Linked DNA regions of Asanoa ferruginea. The protein of the gene in region 2 interacts with the protein of the main gene of each other region in a pairwise test. Links are inferred from orthologs where the notes say so. Each region holds a gene or a part of one and is shown on either strand. Other genes may lie near its edges.

What was found. The genes of interacting proteins can lie anywhere in the genome.
Region 1: the proteins of rpe (region 2) and eno interact in binary tests that used the Escherichia coli proteins (3 or more experiments, as listed by UniProt). The link is inferred for Asanoa ferruginea from one-to-one orthologs.

Annotation. Positions count from the first base shown.
Region 1 is NZ_QUMQ01000001.1:1,127,846-1,132,317, reverse strand. What follows is about bases 1-2,936. They hold eno (phosphopyruvate hydratase), read left to right. Parts: upstream 1-793; coding sequence 794-2,080; downstream 2,081-2,936. Other genes in these bases: DFJ67_RS05500 (DUF501 domain-containing protein), read left to right, coding at 2,746-2,936; DFJ67_RS05505 (FtsB family cell division protein), read left to right, coding at 2,150-2,749; nudC (NAD(+) diphosphatase), read right to left, coding at 1-704. Outside these bases: more of DFJ67_RS05500, read left to right, coding at 2,937-3,261; DFJ67_RS05495 (amino-acid N-acetyltransferase), read left to right, coding at 3,265-3,768; DFJ67_RS05490 (Ppx/GppA phosphatase family protein), read left to right, coding at 3,779-4,472. UniProt on the Escherichia coli protein: Catalyzes the reversible conversion of 2-phosphoglycerate (2-PG) into phosphoenolpyruvate (PEP). It is essential for the degradation of carbohydrates via glycolysis.
Region 2 is NZ_QUMQ01000001.1:5,047,091-5,054,369, reverse strand. Bases 2,832-5,568 are described here. They hold rpe (ribulose-phosphate 3-epimerase), read right to left. Parts: upstream 4,672-5,568; coding sequence 3,991-4,671; downstream 2,832-3,990. Other genes in these bases: DFJ67_RS23755 (septum formation family protein), read left to right, coding at 4,742-5,568; DFJ67_RS23765 (GGDEF domain-containing response regulator), read right to left, coding at 3,014-3,991. In the rest of the region: DFJ67_RS23780 (bifunctional 3,4-dihydroxy-2-butanone-4-phosphate synthase/GTP cyclohydrolase II), read right to left, coding at 1-956; DFJ67_RS23775 (riboflavin synthase), read right to left, coding at 953-1,549; bifunctional diaminohydroxyphosphoribosylaminopyrimidine deaminase/5-amino-6-(5-phosphoribosylamino)uracil reductase RibD, read right to left, coding at 1,555-2,622; more of DFJ67_RS23755, read left to right, coding at 5,569-5,626; DFJ67_RS23750 (pentapeptide repeat-containing protein), read right to left, coding at 5,619-7,279. UniProt on the Escherichia coli protein: Catalyzes the reversible epimerization of D-ribulose 5-phosphate to D-xylulose 5-phosphate.

The DNA of each region.
Region 1 (4,472 bases), 3.9 Mb from region 2 along the record:
GCCTCGGCCAGCTCCTTGCCGTCGACCACCGGCTCGGCGTCGGGCGCGGCGCTGGACAGGAAGCCGGTCAGCACCACGCCGGGGCCCGACATCGCCCACGGTTGGCTGCCGAAATAGCGCAGGCCGCTGACCGTGAGGCCGACCTCCTCGGCGACCTCGCGGTGCACCGCTTCCTCCAGCGACTCGCCGGCCTCGACGAAGCCGGCGACCAGCGCCCACAGCTCGGTCGGGCCGTAGGTGTGTCGGACCAGCAGGATCTCGTCACCGCGGCGGATCGCCGTCAGCACGGCCGGGGAGAGCTGCATCGGGACGTAGAGGTCGCAACCGGGGCAGCGGCGGGCGTGTTCGCCCGGCACGTCGGCGAGTTCGGTCGCGCAGGCGCCGCAATAGCGATGGCTGCGCCGCCAGGTGACTATCTGTAGCGCCCGACCGGCAAGGGCGGCCAGCGGCTCGTCGAGGGCCGCCGCGACCGACGGCCAGCCCTGCCAGTCACCCAGCGTGTCGATCCGCTCGGGTAGACCGGCGGCCCAGACCCGGACACCGTCCAGCGCTCCGAGCGGCACCCACGCGTGGTCGTCGACCACGCCGTCAAGGTCGCCACGGCGGGGGAAGGGCGTCAACAAACGGCGCCCGGCGACCAGCACGCAGTGGTCAGCGGGGCCGGGCGGGGTGGTGGCGACCGCGTCGGGCACGAACCGGCTCACAGAGGCCACCGTAGCCCCCGATAGGCTCTTCCGGGACGCAGCGTCGCGGCCGCGAGACCACGACATCAACACACTGAGGAGTCGGAACAGTGGCCACCATTGAGGGAATCGTCGCCCGGGAGATCCTGGACTCGCGCGGCAACCCCACCGTCGAGGTCGAGGTCGGGCTCGACGACGGCACGATCGCGCGGGCCGCGGTGCCGTCGGGTGCGTCGACCGGGGCGTTCGAGGCGATCGAACTGCGCGACGGAGACAAGGGCCGTTACGGCGGCAAGGGCGTCGAGAAGGCCGTCGCCAACATCGAAGACCGGATCGTCGACCAGCTCGTCGGCTTCGAAGCCAGCGAGCAGCGGCTGATCGACCAGAAGATGCTCGACATCGACGGCACCCCTGACAAGTCGCAGCTCGGCGCCAACGCCATCCTGGGCGTCTCGCTGGCCGTGGCCAAGGCCGCCGCCGGGGCGTCGGAGCTGAGCCTGTTCCGCTACCTGGGTGGCCCCAACGCCCACCTGCTGCCGGTGCCGATGATGAACATCCTCAACGGTGGCGCGCACGCCGACTCCAATGTCGACGTGCAGGAGTTCATGATCGCTCCGATCGGCGCGCCGACGTTCCGCGAGGCGCTCCGCAGTGGCGCCGAGGTCTACCACGCCCTCAAGGCCGTGCTGAAGACCAAGGGCCTGTCCACCGGCCTCGGCGACGAGGGCGGCTTCGCGCCCAACCTGCCGACCAACGCCGCCGCGCTCGACCTGATCGCGGAGGCGGTCGAGAAGACCGGCTACCGGCTGGGCACCGACATCGTGCTCGCGCTCGACGTGGCCGCGACCGAGTTCTTCGCCGACGGCGTCTACACGTTCGAGGGCGAGAAGCGCAGCTCCGACGAGATGAGCGCCTACTACGAGAAGCTCGTCGCCGACTACCCGATCGTGTCGATCGAAGACCCGCTGGCCGAAGACGACTGGGCCGGCTGGGCCGCGTTCACCGCGAGCGTCGGCGACCGGGTGCAGATCGTCGGCGACGACCTGTTCGTCACCAACCCGCAGCGGATCGCCCGCGGCATCGCCGAGCGGTCGGCCAACGCGGTGCTGGTCAAGGTCAACCAGATCGGCTCGCTGACCGAGACGTTCGACGCGGTCGACCTGGCTCACCGCGCCGGCTTCTCGACGATGATGAGCCACCGTTCCGGCGAGACCGAGGACACCACGATCGCCGACCTGGCCGTCGCGGTCGGCTCCGGCCAGATCAAGACCGGTGCGCCGGCCCGATCCGACCGGGTCGCCAAATACAACCAGCTCCTCCGGATCGAAGAGGAGCTCGCGGACGCGGCGCGCTACGCCGGCGCGGGCGCGTTCCCGAGGTACCGTTCGGCTAGCTGACCCCGCGTGTGCCGGGGCCTCCGTGGAGGCTCCGGCGCGCCGGGACCTCGGGGGAGGGGGTGTCGGGTTGTGACGCAGCGCCGCATGCCCAGCGGGCAAGGGCCCTCCCGTCGCTCCAGCAGCAACGCCGGCCGCGCTTCCGGCCGGTCGGCGGTCGCCCGGTCCAGCGCGCGGGAGGCCGTCGTCGCGACCACGCCGCGGTCGGCCAACCGGCCGGCCGCCGCCCGTCGCACGGGTGCGGGCGCGACCGCTGCTGCCCGCCGCACCGCGGCACCACAGCCGCGCCGGCTCACCGGCCGGGCGACGGTGCTGGTGGCGGTGCTGATCGCGCTCGCGCTGGCCTACACCTACCCGATCCGGGTCTACCTCAACCAGCAGTCCGACATCGCGGAGATGGAGTCGGCACAGGCCGTGCAGCGCGAGAAAATCAAAGAGCTGCAGGACCAGGCGGCGCTCTGGAAAGACCCCAACTACATCAAGACCCAGGCGAGGAGCCGCTTCTTCATGGTCCTCCCCGGCGAAGAGCTGTTGATCCTGCTCTCCGACCCGGACGGTGCCGCCCGCGACGCGGGCCTGCCGCCGCCGGGCGCGACGCCACCCGAGCCCGACCCCTGGTATGACACGCTCTGGTCGAGCATCGGTGCCGCCAACGCGGGAGCGGCCAAATGATCCCGCCCCCGGTGCGCGAGCAGGCGTCCGAGCACGACCGGGCCGCCGTCGCCGAGCAGCTCGGCCGGCCGCCACGGGCGATCCGCGCGGTCGCACACCGCTGCCCGTGCGGGCTGCCCGACGTGGTGGAGACGACGCCGCGGCTCGCCGACGGCACCCCGTTTCCGACCCTGTTCTACCTGACCTGCCAGCGGGCCACGGCGGCGTGCAGCCGGCTGGAGTCGGCCGGGCTGATGAAGGAGATGGCCGCGCGCCTCGCGGAAGACCCCGAGCTGGCGGCGCACTACCGGGCCGCACACGAGGATTACCTGAGCCGGCGCGAGTCGATCGAGCACGTCGAGGAGATCGACGGCATCTCGGCCGGCGGCATGCCCGGCCGGGTCAAGTGCCTGCACGTGCTGGTCGGCCACGCCCTCGCGGTCGGCGAAGGGGTCAACCCGCTGGGCGACGAGGCGCTCGCCGAGATCGGGCCCTGGTGGGAAGCCGGCCCCTGCGTCGAGGTGGCCGACTAGCCCATGGCCGAGATCGTCATCCGCCGCGCCCGCACCGGCGACGTGCGGGCCATCCGCCGCCTGATCGACACGTTCAGCACCGGCGGCCGGCTGCTCAGCAAGGCGACCGTCACGCTATACGAAGACGTGCTCGAGTTCTGGGTCGCCGTCGACGGCGAGACCGTCGTCGGCTGCGGCGCACTGCACGTCATGTGGGAAGACCTGGCCGAGATCCGCACGGTCGCGGTCGACGCCGGACACCAGGGCCGCAAAATTGGGTACGAGCTAGTGACCGCCCTGATCGCCGCCGCGCGCGACGTCGGCGTCCGCCGGGTGTTCGTGCTCACATTCGAGACCGAGTTCTTCGGCCGCTTCGGTTTCCGCGAGATCGACGGGGCCCCGGTGCCACCAACGGTGTATGAGCAGCTCCTGCGCTCGTACGACGAAGGTGTCGCGGAGTTCCTCGACCTCGAACGCGTCAAGCCGAACACCCTGGGCAACACCCGGATGCTGCTCCACCTCTCGTAGTGTCGACCTTGTGACCCGGGTAGCTGCCATCGACTGTGGGACCAACTCCATCCGCCTGCTCGTCGCCGACGTGGGCCCCGACGGGCACCTGGTCGACGTGACCCGCCGGATGGAGATCGTCCGGCTCGGCCAGGGCGTCGACCAGACCGGCCGGCTGGCACCGGAGGCGATCGAGCGGACCCGGGTCGCGCTGGCCGACTACACCGCGCAACTGAGGGCGCTGGGCGCCTCGCGGGTGCGGATGTGCGCGACCTCGGCGTCGCGCGACGCGGCCAACGCGGTCGACTTCACCGACATGGTGCTGACCACGCTCGGCGTGGCCCCCGAGGTGGTCACCGGCGACGAGGAGGCCCGGCTGTCCTACACGGGCGCGGTGCGCGGCCTGGTCGAGCCGACCCCGTTCCTGATCGTCGACATCGGCGGCGGCTCGACCGAGTTCGTCACCGGCTCGTCCGACGCCGGCCCCGACGCGGCGATCTCGGTCGACATCGGCTGCGTCCGGATGACCGAGCGGCACCTGCACAGCACCCCACCCACGGCGGCCGAGGTGGCGGCGGCGGAGGCCGATATCGCGGCGGCCGTCGACCGGGCGCTGGCGGCGGTGCCGGGCCGCGACGCGGCGACGCTGGTCGGCCTGGCCGGCTCGGTCACCACGGTGGTGGGCATCGCGCTGGACCTGCCGGGCTACGACCCGGGGCGGATCC
Region 2 (7,279 bases):
ACGGTGTCGCGACCCAGGTCCTGGAGTTGGTAGGCCTGGAGCTTGTGCAGGAGGCCGATCCCCCGGCCCTCGTGGCCGCGCATGTAGAGCACGACGCCGCGGCCCTCGGCCGCCACCCGGGCCAGTGCCGCGTTGAGCTGCGGGCCGCAGTCGCAGCGCAGCGAGCCCAGCACGTCGCCGGTCAGGCACTCGGAGTGCACCCGGACCAGCACGTCGGCGCCGTCGGCGAGGTCGCCGTAGACCATCGCCACGTGCTCGGCGCCGTCGTGCGCCGCGCGGTAGCCCACCGCGGTGAACACGCCGTGCTCGGTCGGGATGCGCGTCTCGACGACCCGCTCGACCTGCTTCTCGTGGTGGCGCCGGTAGGCGATCAGGTCGGCGATCGAGATCAGCACCAGGCCGTGTTCGGCCGCGAACTTCTCCAGGTCGGGCAGGCGCATCATGGTGCCGTCGTCGTTGACCAGCTCGCAGAGCACCCCGGCGGGGCGTAGCCCGGCGAGCTCGGCCAGGTCGATCGCGGCCTCGGTGTGGCCGGGGCGGCGCAGCACGCCGCCGGCCTTGGCCCGCAGCGGCACCACGTGGCCGGGGCGGGACAGGTCGCCGGCGGTCGTGTCGGCCGAGGCCAGCAGCCGGATCGTGTGTGCCCGGTCGGCGGCCGAGATGCCGGTGGTCACGCCCTCGCGGGCATCGACCGTCACCGTGTAGGCGGTGCCGCGCCGGTCCTGGTTGGTGTGGTACATCGGCGGGAGCTCGAGCCGGTCGGCGTCTTCCTCGGTGACCGGCGCGCAGATGTAGCCCGACGTGTAGCGGACGGTGAACGCGAGCAGTTCCGGCGTCGCCATCTCGGCGGCGAAGATCAGGTCGCCCTCGTTCTCCCGGTCTTCGTCGTCGACGACCACGACCGGCCGGCCCGCCGCGATCGCGGCGACGGCCTCTTCGACAGTTGACAGCGTCATGACCTCTTCCCAAGAAGTCGTTCCACGTATTTGGCGATGATGTCGACCTCGAGGTTGACCAGGTCGCCGACCTGCTTGTGACCGAGCGTGGTGAGACCGAGCGTGGTCGGGATCAGCCCCACCGCGAACGTGTCGTCACCCGCTTCCATGACCGTCAGCGAGACACCGTCGACGGTGATCGAACCCTTCTCCACCACATACCGGCGGATCGCCGCCGGCAGCTCGAACCGCACGGTGGTCCACTGTTCGGCGGGCTCCCGGGCGGTGATCCGGGCGACGCCGTCGACGTGCCCCTGCACGAGGTGGCCGCCGAGCCGGCTGTCGAGCTTGGCCGCCCGTTCCAGGTTGACCGGGTCGCCGGGCTTGAGCTCGCCGAGCGACGAGCGCCGGAGGGTCTCACCCATCACGTCGGCCGTGAACCCGTCGGAGGAGATCTCGACCGCGGTCAGGCAGACGCCGTTGACCGAGATCGAGTCGCCGTGCCCGAGGTCGTCGACGACGGTCTTGCCGCGGATGGCGATCAGGCCGGAGTCGTCGCCGGTGGCCGTCCAGCCGACCATTTCGCCGAGCTCCTCGATGATGCCGGTGAACATGCGGGTCAGCCCTCCTTCTTGCGTGGCACAGCGGTGAACCGCAGGTCAGGGCCGACCCGCGTGACGTCGGTGAGTTCGAGGTCGATGACCTCGGCGATGGTCGAGACGCCCGCGTCGGCGAGCGCCGACGGGCCGGCGCCGAGCAGCTTCGGCGCGACGTACCCGATCACCTTGTCGACCAGCCCGGCGGCGAGGAACGCGCCGGCCAGCCGGGGGCCGCCCTCCAGCAGCACCGAGCGGACGCCGCGCACGTGCAGCGCCGCGAGCAGCGCCTGGAGGTCGACCTTGCCGTCGGGACCGGTGCCGACCTCGGCCGCGGTCGCCACCCAGGTGGCGGCGGCGTTGTCGCGGATCTTGGCACCAGCGGGGGTACGCCCGTGGCTGTCGACCACGACCCGCAGCGGCTGGCGGATCGCCAGCGAGCCGTCGCGCAGGTTGCGGGCCGTCAGCCGCGGGTCGTCGGCGAGCACGGTGCCGACGCCGACCAGCACGGCGTCGCTGGCGCAGCGCAGCCCGTGCACGTCGGTGCGCGCGGCCTCGGAGGTGATCCACATGCTGGTGCCGTCGGCGGCGGCGGACCGACCGTCGAGGGTGGCGGCGTATTTCCAGACCACGTAGGGCCAGCCCCGGCGCACGCTGGTCAGCCAGGCGATGTTGCCGGCCTCGGCCTCGTCTTCGCGGACACCCATCCGCACCTCGACGCCGGCGGCCCGCAGCGTCTCGGCGCCGCCCCGGGCGACCGGGTCGGGGTCGGCGACGCCGACGACGACCTTGGCCACGCCCGCGTTGATCAGGGCGCGGGTGCAGGGGCCGGTGCGGCCGGTGTGGTTGCAGGGTTCCAGGGTGACGACCGCGGTGCCGCCGCGGGCCCGGTTGCCGGCCTGCGCGAGCGCGACGATCTCGGCGTGCGGGCCGCCGGCGTAGGCGTGGAAGCCTTCGCCGACCACCTCACCGGCGGCATCGAGCAGGACGCAACCCACGATGGGGTTGGGACTGGTGGTGCCGAGCCCGCGTGCGCCAAGCGCAATCGCGCGTCGCATCGCCTCGTCGATGGAGACGCCGCCGCTCGCCATGCCCGTTCCTTCCCGTTCGCCGTGTGCACGCGGCGCGGGCGAAAGGAGGCATGCGTGAGGGGGCTCGGAACGGCAACGAACAACCGTCCCGACGACGGCGCCAGACAACGGCGCGGCCGTCCGCCCTCGCGCTGTCTCCCATCCGGACTGTCTGGGTGCCGTGAGGGCGCCCAACCGTCGGCCCCGGATTCTCACCAGGTCCACCGCCCGAAGAGGTGCCTTCGGTCGGGTCGCGGGCTTACCAAGGGCCAGGCCCCCGGATCACCGCCGGTTCGGAATTTCACCGAGTCCCGCCAGCGCGTGGTGGGTAACTAAGTCTTACACGCAATCCGCGGAACAGCGATCGTGAGGCGACCTACCTCACACCGAGCCCAAGAAACGGACGAACCGGTCAGGGTGCGGACAGCCGGCGGTCGACGGCCACGTATGAGCCGGGCTGGCTCTTGGCCACGCCCTTCATCTCGTTGGCCAGCGCGATGATCTCGCGGGGATCGCTGAACCGCCGCTCGCCGCTGGACAGCGCCACCCCGATCGACAGCGTCACCAGGGCGGCCCGCTGGATGTTGTTGCGCCGGTCGCGCACCTCGACGTAGCCACGGGCGGCGTCGCGCTCGTCGTACAACCCGTCGGTGGTCTTCTCGAAGTCGAGCACGGCCTTCTCGGAGAGTGGCCGGACCTGGTGCGGCGCGCAGACGATCACGAAGTCGTCGCCACCGATGTGGCCGAGGAACGCGGGCGGCATCCCGGCGACCGTCACCGCCCGGTGCAGGCTGCGGGCCAGCGCGCCGATGAACTCGTCGCCCCGACCGAACCCGTAGACGTCGTTGACGCTCTTGAACCGGTCGATGTCGATGTAGGCGACCGCGTAGTCGGTGCCGCCGCGGACCCGGTCGGTGATCTCCCGGCTGATCCGGGTGTTGCCGGGCAGCCCGGTCAGCGGCGAGACCTCCCGGTATTCGCGGTTGCGGCGCAACGTCGACTCGACCCGGGCGACCAGTTCCGACGTGTCGAACGGCTTGACCATGTAGTCGTCGGCGCCCGCGGTCAGGCCGAAGACCTTGTCGACGGTCAGGCCCTTCGCGGTCAGCATGATGATCGGCAGCGCGGCCGTCATCGGGTTGGCCCGCAGCCGCCGGGTCAGCTCGACGCCGTCGATCCGCGGCATCATCAGGTCGACCACGCACAGGTCGGGCTTGATCCGCTCGATCAGCTCCAGCGCCTCGACGCCGTCGCGGGCGTGCATCACCTCGAAGCCGTGCAGCTTGAGGCTGATGCCGACGAACCGGGCGATGTCGTCGTCGTCGTCGACGATCAGCACGAGGCCCAGCCGGTTGGCGGCCTCCAGCGCGACCTCGGTGCGTTCGCTCATCAGTGCCCGACTACACCACTCGCGGCGAGGGCGCGCAACCGGCGGATGGCCGCGGCGGGGTCGTCGGCGCCATAGACCGCGGTGCCGGCGACGAACGCGTCGGCACCGGCCTGCGCCGCCTGCTCGATCGTGTCGTCGGCGATCCCGCCGTCGACCTCGATGCGCAACTCGAGGTGGCCGCTCTCCCGGGCGGTGCGTGCCAGGCGGACCTTCTCCAGCAGCGCGGGCAGGAACCGCTGGCCACCGAACCCGGCCTTGATCGTCATCACCAGCAGCGTGTCGAAGCTGGGCAGCAGCTCCAGATATGGCTCGATCGGGGTGTCGCGGTCGATCGCCAGGCCGGCCTTGGCACCAGCGGCGCGCAGGTCCTTGGCCAGCGCGACCGGGTTGTCGCAGGCCTCGACGTGGAAGGTGACGTTGTAGGCGCCGGCGTCGGCATAGGCCGGTGCCCACCGCCGCGGTTCGTCGATCATCAGGTGGACATCGAACGGGAGCTGCGTGATCGGGCGCAGACTCTGGACAACCGGCAACCCAATTGTCAGATTGGGCACGAAATGGTTGTCCATGACGTCGATGTGCAACCAGTCCGCCTCCTGCTCGACAAGGCGTACCTCGTCAGCGAGATGGGCGAAGTCAGCCGCGAGGATGCTGGGCGCCACGATCGGCGACGGTCGGGTCACACGGGCCAGTGTACGAAGCCGGGCCCGATCCCCGTAGGGTTGCCCTCAACCCGGCCCTGGGGAGGGATGGATGCGACGCTGGTGGGCGGTGGGCCTCGCGGGCCTCGTGGCAACCCTGGCGTTGACCGGCTGCGGCAGCAACCCCGCCGGCGTCGACGGCGACATCAGCGACGACTGGCGGCCGATGAGCGAGCCGAAGCCGTTCGTCCCCGACAACGAGGTCTGTCACAGCTCGGCGGTCGAGTCCGGCTACCTGGCCGCCTACGCGCCGGTCGACTGCGCCACCACGCACGTGACCGAAACGGTCCATGTCGGAGCGTTCGACACCGCGGGCGGCAAGCCGCCGGTCTCCGGCGAAAAGAGCTACCAGACGGCGTACGCCGAATGCAGTGCCAAGGCCAGCACCTTCCTCGGCGGCGACTGGCGCACGGCCCGGCTCAGCCTGGGCCTGGTGCTGCCGGCCCCGGAGGCGTGGCAGGGCGGTTCCCGCTGGTATCGCTGCGACCTCGCCGAGACCCGCTCCCTCGACGACGACAGCATGGCGTCGCGGGACGGCTCGCTGAAGGGCGCGCTCGCCAAGACCTCCGCGCTGCGCTACGGCTGCTTCACGCCGAAGATCGAAAAAGAACTCGTGCAGGAGATGACCCCGGTCGCCTGCACGAAGTCACACCGCAGCGAGTTCGTCGGCATCTACTCGGCACCGGAGAAGTCCTACAAGACCTTCCTCGCCGACGACGAGACCATCCACAAGGCCTGCCTCGACCTCGTCGCGACCTACGCCAAGCTGCCCAAGGACGACAACCTCGGTGCCCGCACCGGCACGATCTACTACTACCCCACCACCGAAGAGTGGGACCAGGGCAACCGCGGCGTGAAGTGCTTCTCCTGGGACAGCGGCCGCACCTTCACCCGCTCGATCAAGGGCGGCGGCACCAGCCTGCTCCCGGTCAACTAGCCGCTCGGGCCGCAGCGGGCAGCCGCAGGCCGGGCGGCGGGCTGTCGGCCAGGTTGGGGTCGAACAGCGGCCCGCTGTCGGCGACGTCATCGGTGACCACCGACCCCTCGAGGACGACGGCACCGCCGGAGAACTCGGCATCGAGGAACGACACCTCGCCACCGGCGAACTCGGCACCGGCGAACGAGACCTCGCCGGCCGAGAACTCCGCACCCGCGAAGGACACCTTGCCGCTCGCGAAGACCGCGTCGAGGAACGAGACCGCACCGCCCTCGAAGGCCGCCTCCCGGAACGAGACCTCGCCGCCGGAGAAGGCGGCCTGCTGGAAGGACGCGGCACTGGCCGTGAAGCGGGCACCTTCGAAGTAGACCTCGCCGCCGGCGAACGTCGCCCGGCGAAAGGACACGGCGCCCCCGACCAACATGGCGCCCACGAAGGAAACCTCCCCGTCGGAGAACTCGGCCTGCTCGAGCGAGATCTCGCCTTCGAAGAGCCGCGCCTCCTCGAACGACACCGCACAGCCGGAGAACCGGGCCCGCGAAAGGTCGACGGTCGGTCCGGAGAACGCCGCCCGGGCGAACGACACCTTCCCGCCGGAGTATTCGACCTGCTGAAAGGAGATATCGCCGCCGGAGAATTCCGCCTCTTCGAAGGAGATGGCGCCGGCGGAGACCTCCGCGCGTTCGAAGGACAGGGCGCCACCGACGAACTCCGCGTGCTCGAACGCGACGTCACCGCCGGAGAATCGGGCTGTGGTGAAATCCACGTCGCTGCCGGCGAACCGCGCGGCGCCGAAGGACACCCGGCCGCCGGCGAACCGCGCACCCTCGAAGAACACGGCACCGCCGGCGAAGTCCGCCGCCACGAACGACATCCGACCGTCGGCGAACGTCGCTCCCGCGAAGTTGAGCTGGGTCGTGCCGTCGAGGGTGATGCCACTGAGGTCACCACCGTCGAAGAGCGCGCCGGTGAAGTCGAAGGAGTGTCCGTGCCAGCTGGCGTCCCGGTCGACCGGCAGGCGCAGGTGGTCGCGGACCAGCCGCAGCACGGTGTGCCGGACCTCGCGTTCGTCCCGCGGGTCGCGGCTCGGTGCCGGGCCGGGGTGGGCGTCGGGCTCCCCCGGCGGCGCCGGTGCGGTGTGCGGCATGCGCAGGTAGGCGCACAGCACGTCGATGCACGACTGCCGGCCGTCGGCCCAGTCGTCGGCGAGGGCCGCCATCGCGTAGACACCGGCCAGGCGCACTGCGGCCTGGGTGTCGCCGAGCAGTTCGGCGGCCTTCGCGAACCGTTCCGTGAAGAGCCGCGTGTCCTCGCGGTATTCGGCCGCCTCGCCGTGCTGCTGGCGGCGGTAGGCAACGGTCAGCGCGACGACCGCACCCAGGCCGCCGACGATCGACAGCACGATCTTCAGGGCGTCGAGGGTGTTCTGGGTCGTCCACCGCCCCGACCCCACCACCGGGGTCCCCGTCGGCAGGGGCGTGGGCACCGGGTTGCCCACGTCCGGACGGCCGAACGCCTGCCACAAGAGGAACCCGACCAGCACCGCGACAACCAGCGCCAGCACGAGCAACAGCCCAACGTGGACGAACAGCGGCAGGCGCGCGCCCGCGGGGCGTTGCCGGCGCCGCGCCGGCGGCGGGCGACCGAGCCACC